One region of the Pseudomonas sp. AB39(2026) genome, then DNA from elsewhere that is predicted to be linked to it. Evidence: predicted binding sites of a transcription regulator. Region 1 holds the regulator's gene; each other region holds the start of a gene.
The links. Region 1 encodes sigma-54, which starts transcription at its own class of promoters, with help from an activator protein. Its sites were predicted from a motif close to ANTGGCATNNANNTTGCTNT; they were not measured.
Positions count from the first base shown of each region.

Region 2: a site for sigma-54 is predicted at 1,874-1,893, ahead of glnA (glutamate--ammonia ligase). Genes of this name have one in related genera too.
Region 3: a site for sigma-54 is predicted at 1,788-1,807, ahead of flgB (flagellar basal body rod protein FlgB). Genes of this name have one in related genera too.

Region 1 is NZ_CP195212.1:2,363,405-2,367,785, forward strand. It holds gene lptA (lipopolysaccharide transport periplasmic protein LptA) at 1-70, shown strand, start outside; gene lptB (LPS export ABC transporter ATP-binding protein) at 70-795, shown strand; gene ACSAMW_RS10740 (RNA polymerase factor sigma-54) at 932-2,440, shown strand; gene hpf (ribosome hibernation-promoting factor, HPF/YfiA family) at 2,575-2,886, shown strand; gene ptsN (PTS IIA-like nitrogen regulatory protein PtsN) at 2,894-3,358, shown strand; gene rapZ (RNase adapter RapZ) at 3,361-4,218, shown strand; gene ACSAMW_RS10760 (HPr family phosphocarrier protein) at 4,239-4,381, shown strand, end outside.
Region 2 is NZ_CP195212.1:2,947,522-2,951,902, forward strand. It holds gene typA (translational GTPase TypA) at 1-91, opposite strand, end outside; gene thiI (tRNA uracil 4-sulfurtransferase ThiI) at 209-1,663, opposite strand; gene glnA (glutamate--ammonia ligase) at 1,983-3,389, shown strand; gene ACSAMW_RS13600 (chorismate mutase) at 3,530-4,081, shown strand; gene ACSAMW_RS13605 (DUF4124 domain-containing protein) at 4,147-4,381, shown strand, end outside.
Region 3 is NZ_CP195212.1:1,554,990-1,559,370, forward strand. It holds gene flgE (flagellar hook protein FlgE) at 1-134, opposite strand, end outside; gene ACSAMW_RS06795 (flagellar hook assembly protein FlgD) at 164-874, opposite strand; gene flgC (flagellar basal body rod protein FlgC) at 885-1,334, opposite strand; gene flgB (flagellar basal body rod protein FlgB) at 1,338-1,745, opposite strand; gene cheR (protein-glutamate O-methyltransferase CheR) at 2,085-2,912, opposite strand; gene ACSAMW_RS06815 (chemotaxis protein CheV) at 2,960-3,886, opposite strand; gene flgA (flagellar basal body P-ring formation chaperone FlgA) at 3,980-4,381, shown strand, end outside.

The DNA of each region.
Region 1 (4,381 bases):
ACCGCGCCCACGCATCGACATGGTGATTCAGCCCAAGAAGAAAACCGATCAGCCGCAGAAGGCCCAGTAATGGCGACGTTGAAGGCCCAGCATCTGGCCAAGAGCTACAAAAGCCGCCAAGTGGTAAGGGATGTGAGCCTTTCCATCGAAAGCGGGCAGATCGTTGGCCTGCTGGGGCCGAACGGGGCTGGCAAAACCACGTGCTTTTACATGATTGTTGGCCTTGTACAGGCTGACCAGGGGCGCGTACTGATTGACGACTTGGATGTCAGCCACCAGCCGATGCATGGCCGTGCCAAGGCCGGCATCGGCTACCTGCCCCAGGAAGCGTCCATTTTCCGCAAGCTGTCCGTGGCTGACAACATCATGGCCATCCTGGAAACCCGCAAGGACCTGGACGCTGCTGGTCGTCGCCAGGCCCTGGAAGGCCTGCTGCAGGAATTCCACATCACGCACATCCGGGACAACCTCGGCATGAGCCTGTCCGGGGGCGAGCGCCGCCGGGTAGAGATTGCACGAGCGCTGGCCACAGCGCCTAAATTCATCCTGCTGGACGAACCCTTTGCCGGGGTAGACCCCATCTCCGTAGGCGATATCAAGCAGATCATTCATCACCTCAAGGCCAAGGGCATCGGTGTGCTGATCACCGATCACAACGTCCGAGAAACCCTGGACATCTGCGAAATCGCTTACATTGTGAACGATGGCCAGTTGATTGCAGAGGGTGATTCGGCAACTATTCTTGCCAATGACCTGGTGAAGGAAGTGTACCTGGGGCACGAGTTCCGGCTGTAGGCCGTGTCTTAATGTAAAGACCTCTAGGCAAACACCCTGGTTTCAGGCATATAATTTGCTTAAGTTCAGGCGCCTCTCTGGGGCGCCCGTTGTGGATGGCGCCTCGCGCCGGCAACCAGGGTGTCAAGCTCACACCATGAAACCATCGCTTGTCCTTAAGATGGGCCAGCAACTGACGATGACGCCGCAGTTGCAACAGGCCATCCGCCTACTCCAGCTCTCGACCCTGGACCTCCAGCAGGAGATTCAGGAAGCGCTGGAGTCCAATCCAATGCTTGAACGCCAGGAAGAAGGCGACGACTTCGACAACACTGACCCGCTGGCCGACAAAGCCGAGCAGTCCGGGCCTGTCGAAGCCCAGGAGCCTACCTTTCAGGAAACCACGTTCCAGGAAACCTCCAGTGCTTCGGAAACCAGCGAGGAAGGCGATTGGAATGAACGCATTCCTGACGAACTTCCTGTGGATACGGCCTGGGAAGACATTTATCAGACCAGCGCCAGCAGCCTGCCAGGCGGTGATGATGACGAGTACGACTTTACAACCCGTACATCGGTAGGCGAAAGCCTGCAGAGCCATCTGCTGTGGCAGCTCAACCTGGCGCCCATGTCGGACAACGACAGACTGATAGCGGTCACGCTGATCGATTGCATCAATAACCAGGGCTACCTTGAGGAAAGCCTGGAAGACGTCTGCCAGGCGTTTGATCCGGAACTGGATATCGAGCTCGACGAAGTGGAAGCCGTGCTCCACCGCATTCAGCAGTTCGAGCCAGCCGGCATCGGGGCGCGCACGCTCAGTGAATGCCTGGCGCTTCAATTAAGGCAGCTTCCTGCAAAAACGCCTTGGCTGGCCGAGGCTCAACGCCTGGTGGCGGACTACATCGAACTCCTGGGCGCGCGGGATTATAGCCAGCTGATGCGCAAGATGAAGCTTAAGGAAGATGAGCTTCGCCAGGTCATCGAGTTGGTACAGAGCCTCAACCCTCGCCCAGGTTCGCAGATAGAATCCAGCGAGCCCGAATACGTGGTGCCTGACGTGATTGTACGCAAGGATAGCGAGCGCTGGCTGGTAGAGCTGAACCAGGAGTCGATGCCACGCCTGCGCGTAAACCCGCAATATGCAGGCTTCGTTCGCCGCGCAGATAGCAGCGCCGACAACACGTTCATGCGCAATCAACTGCAGGAAGCGCGCTGGTTCATCAAGAGCCTGCAAAGTCGCAATGAGACGCTGATGAAGGTGGCGACCCAGATCGTCGAACACCAGCGTGGCTTCCTCGAATACGGCGATGAGGCCATGAAGCCGCTGGTGCTGCACGACATCGCTGAAGCGGTGGGTATGCATGAGTCCACCATTTCCAGGGTGACTACTCAGAAATACATGCATACGCCCCGCGGCATATACGAGTTGAAGTACTTTTTCTCAAGCCATGTGAGCACGTCAGAGGGCGGTGAATGCTCGTCCACGGCCATTCGGGCGATCATCAAGAAACTGGTAGCGGCGGAAAACCAGAAAAAGCCATTGAGTGACAGCAAGATCGCTGGTTTACTGGAGGCACAAGGCATTCAGGTCGCACGCCGCACTGTCGCCAAGTACCGCGAGTCCCTAGGGATCGCGCCCTCGAGCGAACGCAAGCGGTTGATGTAAGCCTCACCCGGAAACGCCTGCTGTCACTGGCGCTACAGCACGCACGCCAATGTCGCGTTACCGGGATGCCACCAGCGTTTCAGTGGCAGGTGCCTCGCCTGCCTCTTTATGCACTGGCAACAAGGAGAAGCAGTATGCAAGTCAACATCAGTGGGCATCAGCTGGATGTGACCGACGCCATGCGTAACTACACCACCGAAAAACTCGCCAAGCTTCAGCGGCACTATGACAAGATCACCAACGTGCAGGTGATCATGGAAGTGGAAAAACAGAAGCAGCGTGTGGAGGCCACCCTCCGGGTGCCAAACTGCGGAGAAATCGTTGCCCAGGCGGAACATGACGATATGTATGCCGCTATCGACCTCCTGACTGATAAACTCGACCGGCAATTGCTCAAGCATAAGGAAAAACAGCAGAGCCACCTGCAAGGTGCGGCCGCTCGCTGAACCCCCAATGATTCGAATAGACAATATCCTGACCCCCGGCCGTTCACTCGTGAACGTGCCGGGCGGCAGTAAAAAACGTGTTCTTGAAGAGATTTCAAGGCTGATTCACGCAGACCTGCCTCAGGTCGGCCAGCAGGTGATATTCGATGCCCTGCTCGCTCGTGAACGCTTGGGCTCAACCGGTTTCGGAAACGGAATCGCCATCCCCCATTGCCGCCTGGCTAATTGCGATCAACCCATGAGTGCGCTTTTGCACCTGCAGGCAGCTGTGGACTTCGACGCTATCGATGGCGCGCCCGTAGATCTCATCTTTGTGCTACTGGTACCCGAGGCGGCTACCGATGCGCACCTTGAATTGCTTCGTCAGATTGCAAGCATGCTGGACCGCAAGGACGTGCGAGAGCAGTTGCGCTCTGCCCAAGACAGTACCGCGCTGTACCAGGTGGTGCTCAATGCGCAGGCTGGCGCCTGACCATGCGCCTGGTCATCGTGAGCGGTCGTTCAGGCTCCGGCAAGAGCACCGCCCTTGATGTACTGGAAGACAACGGCTTCTATTGCATAGACAACCTGCCGGCCGGGCTTCTGCCAGAGCTGGCAGACCGTGCATTGATCCATACCGAACTGGCCGAGCCGCTGGTAGCGGTATCCATTGATGCGCGTAACCTGCCCAGCCACCTTTCGCGCTTCCCACAGTTGCTCGAAGAGGTCCGCCATAAGCACATCCAATGTGACGTGCTGTTTCTGGATGCGGACGAGGATACGCTCCTCAAGCGCTTTTCTGAGACCCGTCGTCGTCACCCATTAACCAGCGCCGACCGCTCGCTGGCCGAAGCCATAGGCGTGGAAAGCGACTTGCTGAGCCCTATTGCGGACTTGGCCGACCTCAAGATAAACACCACTCACCTGAACCTGTACCAACTGCGGGATACACTCAAGCTCAGGTTGCTGGACAAGCCGGAAGCAGGCACGGCGTTTCTGCTGGAATCTTTTGGCTTCAAACGCGGCATGCCCACGGACGCAGACCTGGTGTTCGACGTCCGCTGCCTGCCCAACCCTTACTGGAAGCCCGAGCTCCGGGAGCATTCGGGGCTGGAGCAGCCCGTTATCGAGTACTTGGCAGCACAACCAGATGTCGAGGACATGTTCCAGGATATCTCCCAGTACCTCCTGAAATGGCTCCCCCGTTTTGCAGCCAGCAACCGGGCTTACGTTACGGTTGCCATTGGTTGCACAGGAGGGCACCATCGCTCGGTCTATCTGACCGAACGCCTTGGCAAACTATTGCAGGGCACACTCAGAAACGTTCAGGTACGTCACCGAGACCTTCCCTGAATTCAAGGATTTCCTACGCAATGCCCGCACTCGATATCACCATCATCAACAAGTTGGGCCTACATGCGCGCGCTGCTGCCAAATTCGTAGGCGTGGCCGGGCGCTTCCCTTGCCAGGTTCGGGTAGGCCGTACTGAAGGCAGCCTGGTAGATGGCAAAAGCAT
Region 2 (4,381 bases), 580 kb from region 1:
TGCCGGACAGCTTCAGGAGCTTGTCGACCAGGGTGGTTTTACCATGGTCAACGTGGGCGATGATGGCGATGTTGCGAAGGTTGTCTCTCACAATACAGGTCTCGGTGATGAATTCGGTGGGGCCGGCTCAAGGCGACGGCGGATCAATTGGCGCAATCAGCGCGCCGGGTCAGGGGGGCGATGGCGACCACGGCCGCCAAGGCCCCTCCTAGGCCGGACGATAAACGCGCACATTGGCGTGCCCCTCGCTGAGCAGGTGGTGAGCATGCAGCCTGCTCATGACACCTTTGTCGCAGTACAACAGGTATTGCCGGCCTGGATCGAGATCCTTGAACCGGCTGTTAAGGGCATAGAACGGTACCGCATGGACATCGACGCCCTCGATAAGCAATGGGGCATCTTCCTGGGCATCGGGGTGGCGAATGTCCAGCACAACATGGCTGGTCAAGGCTTCGGCCACTTCTTCGATTTCGACTTCCTGGCCTAGCTCGTCGATCACATGGTCGATGGAAACCAGACGCGCCCGCGCCAGGGCAGCCTCCAGCACGGCCATGTCGAAACGCTCTTCTTCGCGTTCGATGCGGTAGCCGCGGGCGCTGGTAGTCGGGTTTACAGAGATCACGCCACAATATTCGGGCATATGCTTGGCAAAGTCGGCGGTGCCGATAGCCGTTGCGGTGTCAATGATGTCCTGCTTGTGCGAAGCAAGCAATGGGCGCAGCACAAGCGTTGGGGTTGCCGCGTCGATTACGGCCAGGTTGGTCAGGGTCTGGCTGGACACCTGGGAGATCGCTTCACCTGTAACCAGTGCGTCGATTTCAAGGCGCTCGGCCATGCGGCTGGCAGCGCGCAGCATCATGCGCTTGAGGATGACGCCCATCTGGCTGTCGTCTACCTTGGCAAGGATTTCGCCAACCACCTCTTCGAACGGCACGCTGATGAACAACACGCGGTGCGAGCTGCCGTACTTCTTCCAAAGGTAATGAGCGACTTCCATCACGCCCAGTTCATGTGCACGGCCGCCCAGGTTGAAGAAGCAGAAATGGGTCATCAACCCACGCCGCATCATCTGGTAGGCCGCCACGGTGGAGTCGAACCCGCCGGACATCAGCACCAAGGTCTGTTCCAGCGCACCCAAGGGGTAGCCACCCAGGCCTTTGTGCTGGTCATGGATCACGAACAACCGTTGGTCGCGAATTTCCATTCGCACGACCACTTCCGGGTTTTTCAGGTCGATTCCGGCCGCGCTGCACTGCTGGCGCAACTGGCTGCCCACGTAACGATCCACATCCATGGAGCTGAACCCATGACGCCCACCGCGCTTGCAACGAACGGAAAAACGCTTGCCAGCCAGCTTGTCGCCAAAGTGCGCTTTGCACTTGGCCACGATATCGTCGAAGTCCCCTAGCGGGTATTCATCCACTTGCAGAAAATGAGCAATACCTGGTGTGCAGCACAGGCGCTCGGTCAGCTCTTTCAGGGCCTTGGCGTCGCTGAGCTTCGTTTGTACCTCGAGGTTGTCCCATACGCCGACCACTGAAATGTCCGGGTCCAGGTCACGCATGACCGCGCGGATATTCTTGGCGAGCTGGCGGATAAACCGCTTGCGCACCGGCGGGCTTTTAATGGTGATCTCGGGAAAAACTTTAACGATCAGTTTCATGAACAGCGCGCACAATGCCCAGCTGAAAAAAGGGGCGGCATTATAGCGGAAATTGTTCAAGCTTTGACCAACTATATATCAGAACCCTTCAAGGCACTGTTTTGGAGCTCAAGCCGGAGCGTTCGCCCTATAATAGGGCATCCATTTTTTGAGTGTTGGACGCAAACCCTTGTAAACCGGCCAGCTTTTGATGGCTGCCCATCTTTGGGCACTGGCATGCAAATTGCTCTCTTGTGAGGCAGGTTGCCATGGCCGAGTATGCGGCGGCAGCACTGAATCCAGGGGCGCATAGTCCGTCCCCATCCACCCGGAGGACAACATGTCGAAGTCGGTTCAACTCATCAAAGATCATGACGTAAAGTGGATTGATCTGCGCTTCACTGATACCAAAGGCAAGCAGCAGCACGTCACCATGCCAGCCCGTGACGCCCTGGACGATGATTTCTTCGAGCACGGCAAGATGTTCGATGGCTCCTCTATCGCTGGCTGGAAAGGCATCGAAGCCTCTGACATGATCCTGCTGCCGGACGACGAAACCGCCGTGCTGGACCCCTTCACCGAAGAGCCTACGCTGATTCTGGTCTGCGACATCATTGAGCCGTCGACCATGCAAGGCTACGACCGCGACCCGCGCGCCATCGCCCACCGTGCCGAGGAATACCTCAAGTCCACCGGTATCGGCGATACCGTGTTCGTAGGCCCGGAGCCAGAATTCTTCATCTTCGACGAAGTGAAGTTCAAGTCGGATATCTCCGGCTCCATGTTCAAGATCTTCTCCGAACAAGCCTCCTGGATGACCGACCAGGACGTTGACGGCGGCAACAAGGGCCACCGCCCAGGCGTGAAAGGCGGCTACTTCCCAGTGCCACCGGTCGACCACGACCACGAAATTCGTACGGCCATGTGCAATGCACTGGAAGAAATGGGCCAGACCGTCGAAGTGCATCACCACGAAGTGGCGACTGCAGGCCAGAACGAAATCGGCGTCAAATTCAACACCCTGGTGAAGAAAGCCGACGAAGTTCAAACCCTCAAGTACATCGTGCATAACGTAGCCGACGCTTACGGCCGCACTGCCACCTTCATGCCCAAGCCACTGTACGGTGACAACGGCTCAGGCATGCACGTGCACATGTCCATCTCCAAAGAAGGCAAGAACACCTTCGCTGGCGAAGGCTATGCCGGCCTGTCCGAAACCGCCCTGTACTTCATCGGCGGCATCATCAAGCACGGCAAGGCACTCAACGGCTTCACCAACCCGGCCACCAACTCCTACAAGCGCCTGGTGCCTGGTTTCGAAGCCCCGGTGATGCTGGCCTACTCGGCTCGCAACCGTTCGGCGTCCATCCGTATTCCTTACGTGTCCAGCCCTAAAGGCCGCCGTATCGAAGCACGCTTCCCGGACCCAGCTGCCAACCCGTACCTGGCCTTCGCTGCACTGCTGATGGCTGGCCTGGACGGCATTCAGAACAAGATTCACCCTGGCGACGCTGCGGACAAAAACCTGTATGACCTGCCACCTGAAGAGGCCAAGGAAATCCCGCAGGTTTGTGGCAGCCTCAAAGAAGCCTTGGAAGAGCTGGATAAGGGCCGTGCCTTCCTGACCAAGGGCGGCGTGTTCTCCGACGACTTCATCGATGCCTACATCGAGCTGAAGGCCGAAGAAGAAATCAAGGTGCGTACCTTCGTACACCCACTGGAATACGACCTGTACTACAGCGTCTAATCCCTCTGGCTGTACACAAGAGGCCTCCTTCGGGAGGCCTTTTTCATGCCCAGAAAAAAAGCCCGATACATTTGCTCGCTGGCCCCTGCCTCGGTTTGCTGGCATAACAAGGCGCGACTTCGACGACTCTGGACCTTGTCATGTTCAAACGCCCTGCCTGCTACCTTGCCTTGGCCTCAAGCCTTATGGCCACCTCAGCCTTTGCCGCTGCGCCAGTTGAGCTGCAACCCTTGCTGGCCAGCATCGAGCAACGCCTCAACATTGCTGACCAGGTAGCGTTAAGCAAATGGGACAGCAAAAAGGCGGTTGAAGACCGCACGCGTGAGCGCGAGGTGATTGCAGGGGCCGTGGTGCTGGCGCCGAACTACAGCCTTGAGCCTGCTTTCGTAGAGCAGTTCTTTGCGGCCCAGATAGAAGCCAACAAACTGGTGCAGTACGGCCACCTCAATGAGTGGCGCATGGCGGGCAAGGCGCCAGATAGCCCACGCCCCGACCTAGTGGGGCAAATTCGCCCGCAACTGGATGGCCTGCAGAAAACGTTGCTGGACCAGTTGGCTGCTTTCGCGCCTCATCGTACGAACGCTGCCTGCCCTCAATGGATAGCAGAGACTGTAAACCAGGGCGAGCGTGACGAGCTTCACCAGCTTGCATTGATTCGTGCCACCGGCGAGTTATGCCTGGGGCCGCATTAAGCTGTGAACGGCTGGGCGGTCTGATCTATGCTGGGCAGGCCGCTGATGCCACTTGAGTAGCCCTCATGCACCGCCTCCTTTTGCTATTGCTCAGCCTTCTCTGTACTCAGGCTGAGGCCCAGATCTACAAGTCCACCGATGCCAATGGCAATACGGTTTATTCAGAGCAGCCCCCCGCCGGGCGCGCCTCACAGAAGATGGAGCTGCCCCCTCTCAACAGTGTGCCAATGCCTAAGGCCAAACCCGCCCCCGCGCCAGTCGAAGCGGCTCCAGCCCCGGTGCCTGCTGCAGCCTACAATG
Region 3 (4,381 bases), 810 kb from region 1:
TTGGCGTACACGTCACCGAATTCGGCACGCGACTTCTTGAAGCCCGTGGTAGCCACGTTGGCAATGTTGTTGCCAGTAACGTTGAGGGCGGTGTTGGCTGCGTTGAGACCGCTAAGGCCGGTATTGAACGACATAGTGCTGACTCCAGTGCCGATAAGCCGGCTTACGATCCGATGGTTTTGACGTTGGCCAGCGATACGCTGGAGCCGTCCGACAGTTTGAGTTTCATGTCACCTGAGGTACTGCCGACCGTCACACTTGTGACGGTTGCCGGCAGGTACGTAGTCTGTGCAACTTCTTTGCCATCCACTGTGGCACTGGCGACAAATTTATAGGTGCCAGACGTAAGCGCCGTACCGTCGTTGCTCTTGCCGTCCCAAGTGAAACCGACGGTGCCTGCAGCCTGGCTGCCCAGATCGATGTTCTTCACCAGGTTGCCGTTGGCGTCATACACCTTCACAGTGGCGTCAGTGGTAGACGACGCCAAGTCAAACTGGCCGGACATCCCAGTGCTGGTATTCACGGTGGCCGTGCTGTTCTGGGCCAGTACCGAATGCCCCACCAGTGCCGAGGCTTGCAGTGACTGGGTAGAGGTGTAGTTGGTGGCGAGCCCGGACACCGTATCGTTCAGGTTGTTGATGCCTTCCACGCTACTGAACTGAGCCAACTGGGCGACGAATTCAGAGTTGTCCTGAGGGTCCAGCGGGTTCTGGTTCTTCATCTGGGTCACGAGCAACTGCAGGAACGTGTCCTTGCCCATGGTCTGGGTGCCGGTCTTGGACGTCGTGGACGTGTCGGCCTTGGTCTTGTCAGTGCCGGTAACTGCGTACTGCGAGAGTATCGAAGCGCTGGCGGCGTCAGAGGTAGTCGTCATGGTTTTTCCCTTACTGACCCAGCGTCAGTACTTTCTGCATCATGGTTTTTGCGGTGTTCATGATGTCGGCATTGGTCTGGAAAGACCGGCTTGCAGAAATCATGTCGGCCATTTCTTCAACAACGTTCACGTTGGGGTAGTACACATACCCGTCCTTGTTCGCCGCCGGGTTGTTCGGTTCGTAGCGGGGCTCCAGGTTGCTCTGGTCTTCAACGATGCCGGACACCTGAACGCCCTGCCCGCCATTGGCCTGGTCGTCGAACAGCGAGCTGCTGCCGCTGGTGCCGCCGGCCTGGTCGGCCAATACGGTGGCAAACACGGGATGGCGCGCACGGTAGGTCTGGTCGATGCTGGACGAGACGGTTTCGGCGTTGGCGATGTTGCTGGCGGTGGTGTTGAGGCGAGTGGTCTGAGCACTCATGCCGGTACCGGCAATGTTGAATACGCTGGAAAGCGACATGGGTTACTCCCCCTTGATGGCCGTGACCAGGCCACGGAATTTGTTGTTGAGCAGCGTGAAGCTGGCCTGGAAATCCACAGAGTTCTTGGCGTAGTTGGCTTGCTCGATCTGTGCGTCTACCGTGTTCTGGTCCAGCGATGGCTGGGTGGGTACGCGGTATTGCATGGTCCCGTCTTCGTCGCTCAACCCCTGGGCATCGATGTGCATGCTGTTGGTACGCTCAAGGCCAAAACTGCCGTGCTGAGCTTTGTCCGCCTGTGCAGCTAGCACAGACGAAAAATCTACGTCCCGTGCCTTGTAGTTAGGGGTGTCGGCGTTGGCCAGGTTGTTAGCCAATACTTCGGCACGCTGGGCGCGGAAGTTAAGCGCCTGCTCGTGTATGCCGAGTGCCTTGTCGAAACTGATGCCCATGATCGGTACCTCTGCGACGAAACTGTGTGTGCTGCAAGAGATATAGCAACTGCCGTGCCAAGTTTGTAAGCCCTTGTTTTAACTGGGCCTATGGCCCGAGGTAAAAATCTGTCGTCAGAAAATCGACTAGTTTTTTACGATGGCAAGCGGCAAACCCGCAACAGTGGCGCCAGAAAAAAATGTTTGGCAGAAAAGGGTGTGCAAAAGCTCGGCCAAGAGTGAGGCCGCTTGCCGCCGAAGGCAGAAGCCGGAAGCTTGCTTATGAGGGTGGCGGGGCATTCACAGAAAGCGCCCGCTCCCATAGAGGCTCCGCGGCAGGGAGCCTCTAATGTAGGAGGGTCAGATTGCCTGGTAGATGATGCCAGGGCTGCATTGGACCATCTTGTACTTCTCTGGCAGGCCATTAAGGGCCTCGGAGGCACCCAGGAACAGGTAGCCGCCCGGCTTTAGGGTGCTGTGGATACGGGACAGAATGTCCTTCTTCACTTCGGCCGAGAAGTAGATCAACACGTTGCGGCAGAACACCACATCGAACTTGCCCAGCGAAACGTAGCTTTCAAGCAAGTTGATAGGCCTGAAATCAATGCGGCTGCGAATAGGCGCCTTGACCGCCCACCGGTTGCCCGGTTTCACGTCAAAATAGCGTTGCAGGCGCTCCTGGGACAGGCCGCGACCGATGGCCAGGCTGTCGTACTCGCCGCTTTTGCAATTGAGCAGCATGGAAGGCGACAGGTCAGTGGCGGTGATCTGCACGCCGCCTTTGAGTGCCCCTGGGTTGGCCTGGGTGAACTCCTCGATCGTCATCGACAGCGAATATGGCTCTTGCCCAGACGAGCAGGCTGCCGACCAGATACGCAAGCGCTGGCCAGGGCTGGCCTTGATCATTTCAGGCAGCACCTTGTTCTTCATCACGTCGAAGGGGTAGGTGTCCCGAAACCACAAGGTCTCGTTGGTGGTCATGGCATCCACTACTTGCTCGCGCAGCCCGCCCCTGGGTTGAGTCTGAATGCGTTGCACCAGTTCGCCCAGGGTCTTGATACCTTGCTGTTCCATGAGCTTGTTGAGGCGGCTGGACACCAGGTATTGCTTGTTCTCGCCCAGCACAATGCCACAGGCCTTTTCCAGGAAGCCCCGGAACTGCTCAAAATCCAAATTTGCCGTAGCCAATGTCGCCGCCTCTGAAATTGTTCAATCTGCACCGTGCCGAAGCCCGGTCACCCTTTTGCATTGATGCGTTCGACCACGCGCGAGGCGAGATCGTCCGGCCGGAATTTGGCCAGGAAGTCATCGGCGCCCACTTTCTTCACCATCGCCTGGTTGAATACGCCGGACAGCGACGTGTGCAACACAATATGGAGCTTCTGCATGCGGGGGTCGCTGCGGATTTCGGCCGTCAGCGTATAGCCGTCCATTTCCGGCATTTCGATGTCGGAAATCAGCATCAGAAATTCTTCGTGCGGGTCCTTCCCTTCAGCCACCATGGCCTGGAGGTACTCCAGTGCCTGGCGCCCGTCATTAAGGGCGACCACCTCCACTCCGACCGTTTCCAGGCAACGGCTCACCTGCTTACGGGCCACTGAAGAGTCATCCACGGTCATCACACGCAGCGATACTGCTTTCTTGTGCACTTCTTCATTGACCACACCGCTACTGATCGCTTCGGACACTGGCGATACTTCGGCCAGAATCTTCTCCACGTCGATGATTTCCACCAACTGGTTGTCCACGCGTGCGACCGCTGTAAGGTAATGGTCACGGCCTGTGCCCTTGGGTGGCGGCTGTATGGCCTCCCAATTCATGTTCACGATGCGCTCGACCGAATGCACCAGGAAGCCCTGAATCTTGGTGTTGTATTCAGTGATGATCACAAAGGGGTCTTGTACCGCTTCCAGCGAGCGAGAGCCCGTAGCCATGGACAGGTCCAGGATCGGAATAGTCGCGCCACGAATATTGGCCACCCCACGCACCACCGGGTTGGACTTGGGCATCAACGTCAACTTGGGGCACTGCAGCACTTCGCGAACCTTAAAGACGTTAATGCCGTACAACTGCTTGCCGTTCAAACGGAACAACAACAGTTCAAGGCGGTTCTGCCCTACCAGTTGCGTGCGCTGGTTTACTGAGTCCATCACACCAGCCATATCAAACCTCCACCTTGTACTGTCGGCTCCTCGGCGTTTCGTTCAAGCCAGGCAAGCGCGCATTTTTGGCACGTCGCTTGCTCAAGCATAGCCATGAACGAGAAAACGCCATATTCACGACATCTGATTGCGACCCTGTACGGGTTGTTCGCCACCTTGTGTCTGTTAGCATCCGGGCGGCTGCTTGCCGACGACATCACAGCGCCCGAACAGCTTATCGGTGTGACACAAGGGTTTCTTGAGTTCACCGTGGAAGATTATTTAGCGACCAGCCAGACCGAAGGCCGTTATGAGATCGAAGTGGCGAACCTGGACCCCCGCCTGCGCATGCCCCAATGCGACCGGGAACTGACAGCCAAGCTCGAAACCCCTGCCATTCCGCTGGGCCGCGTGACGGTACGGGTACGCTGTGAGGGCGGCTCTCCCTGGACCATCTTCGTACCCGCTAGCGTCAAGCTTTATAGAGAGGTGGTGGTGGCCACACGCCCACTGAAG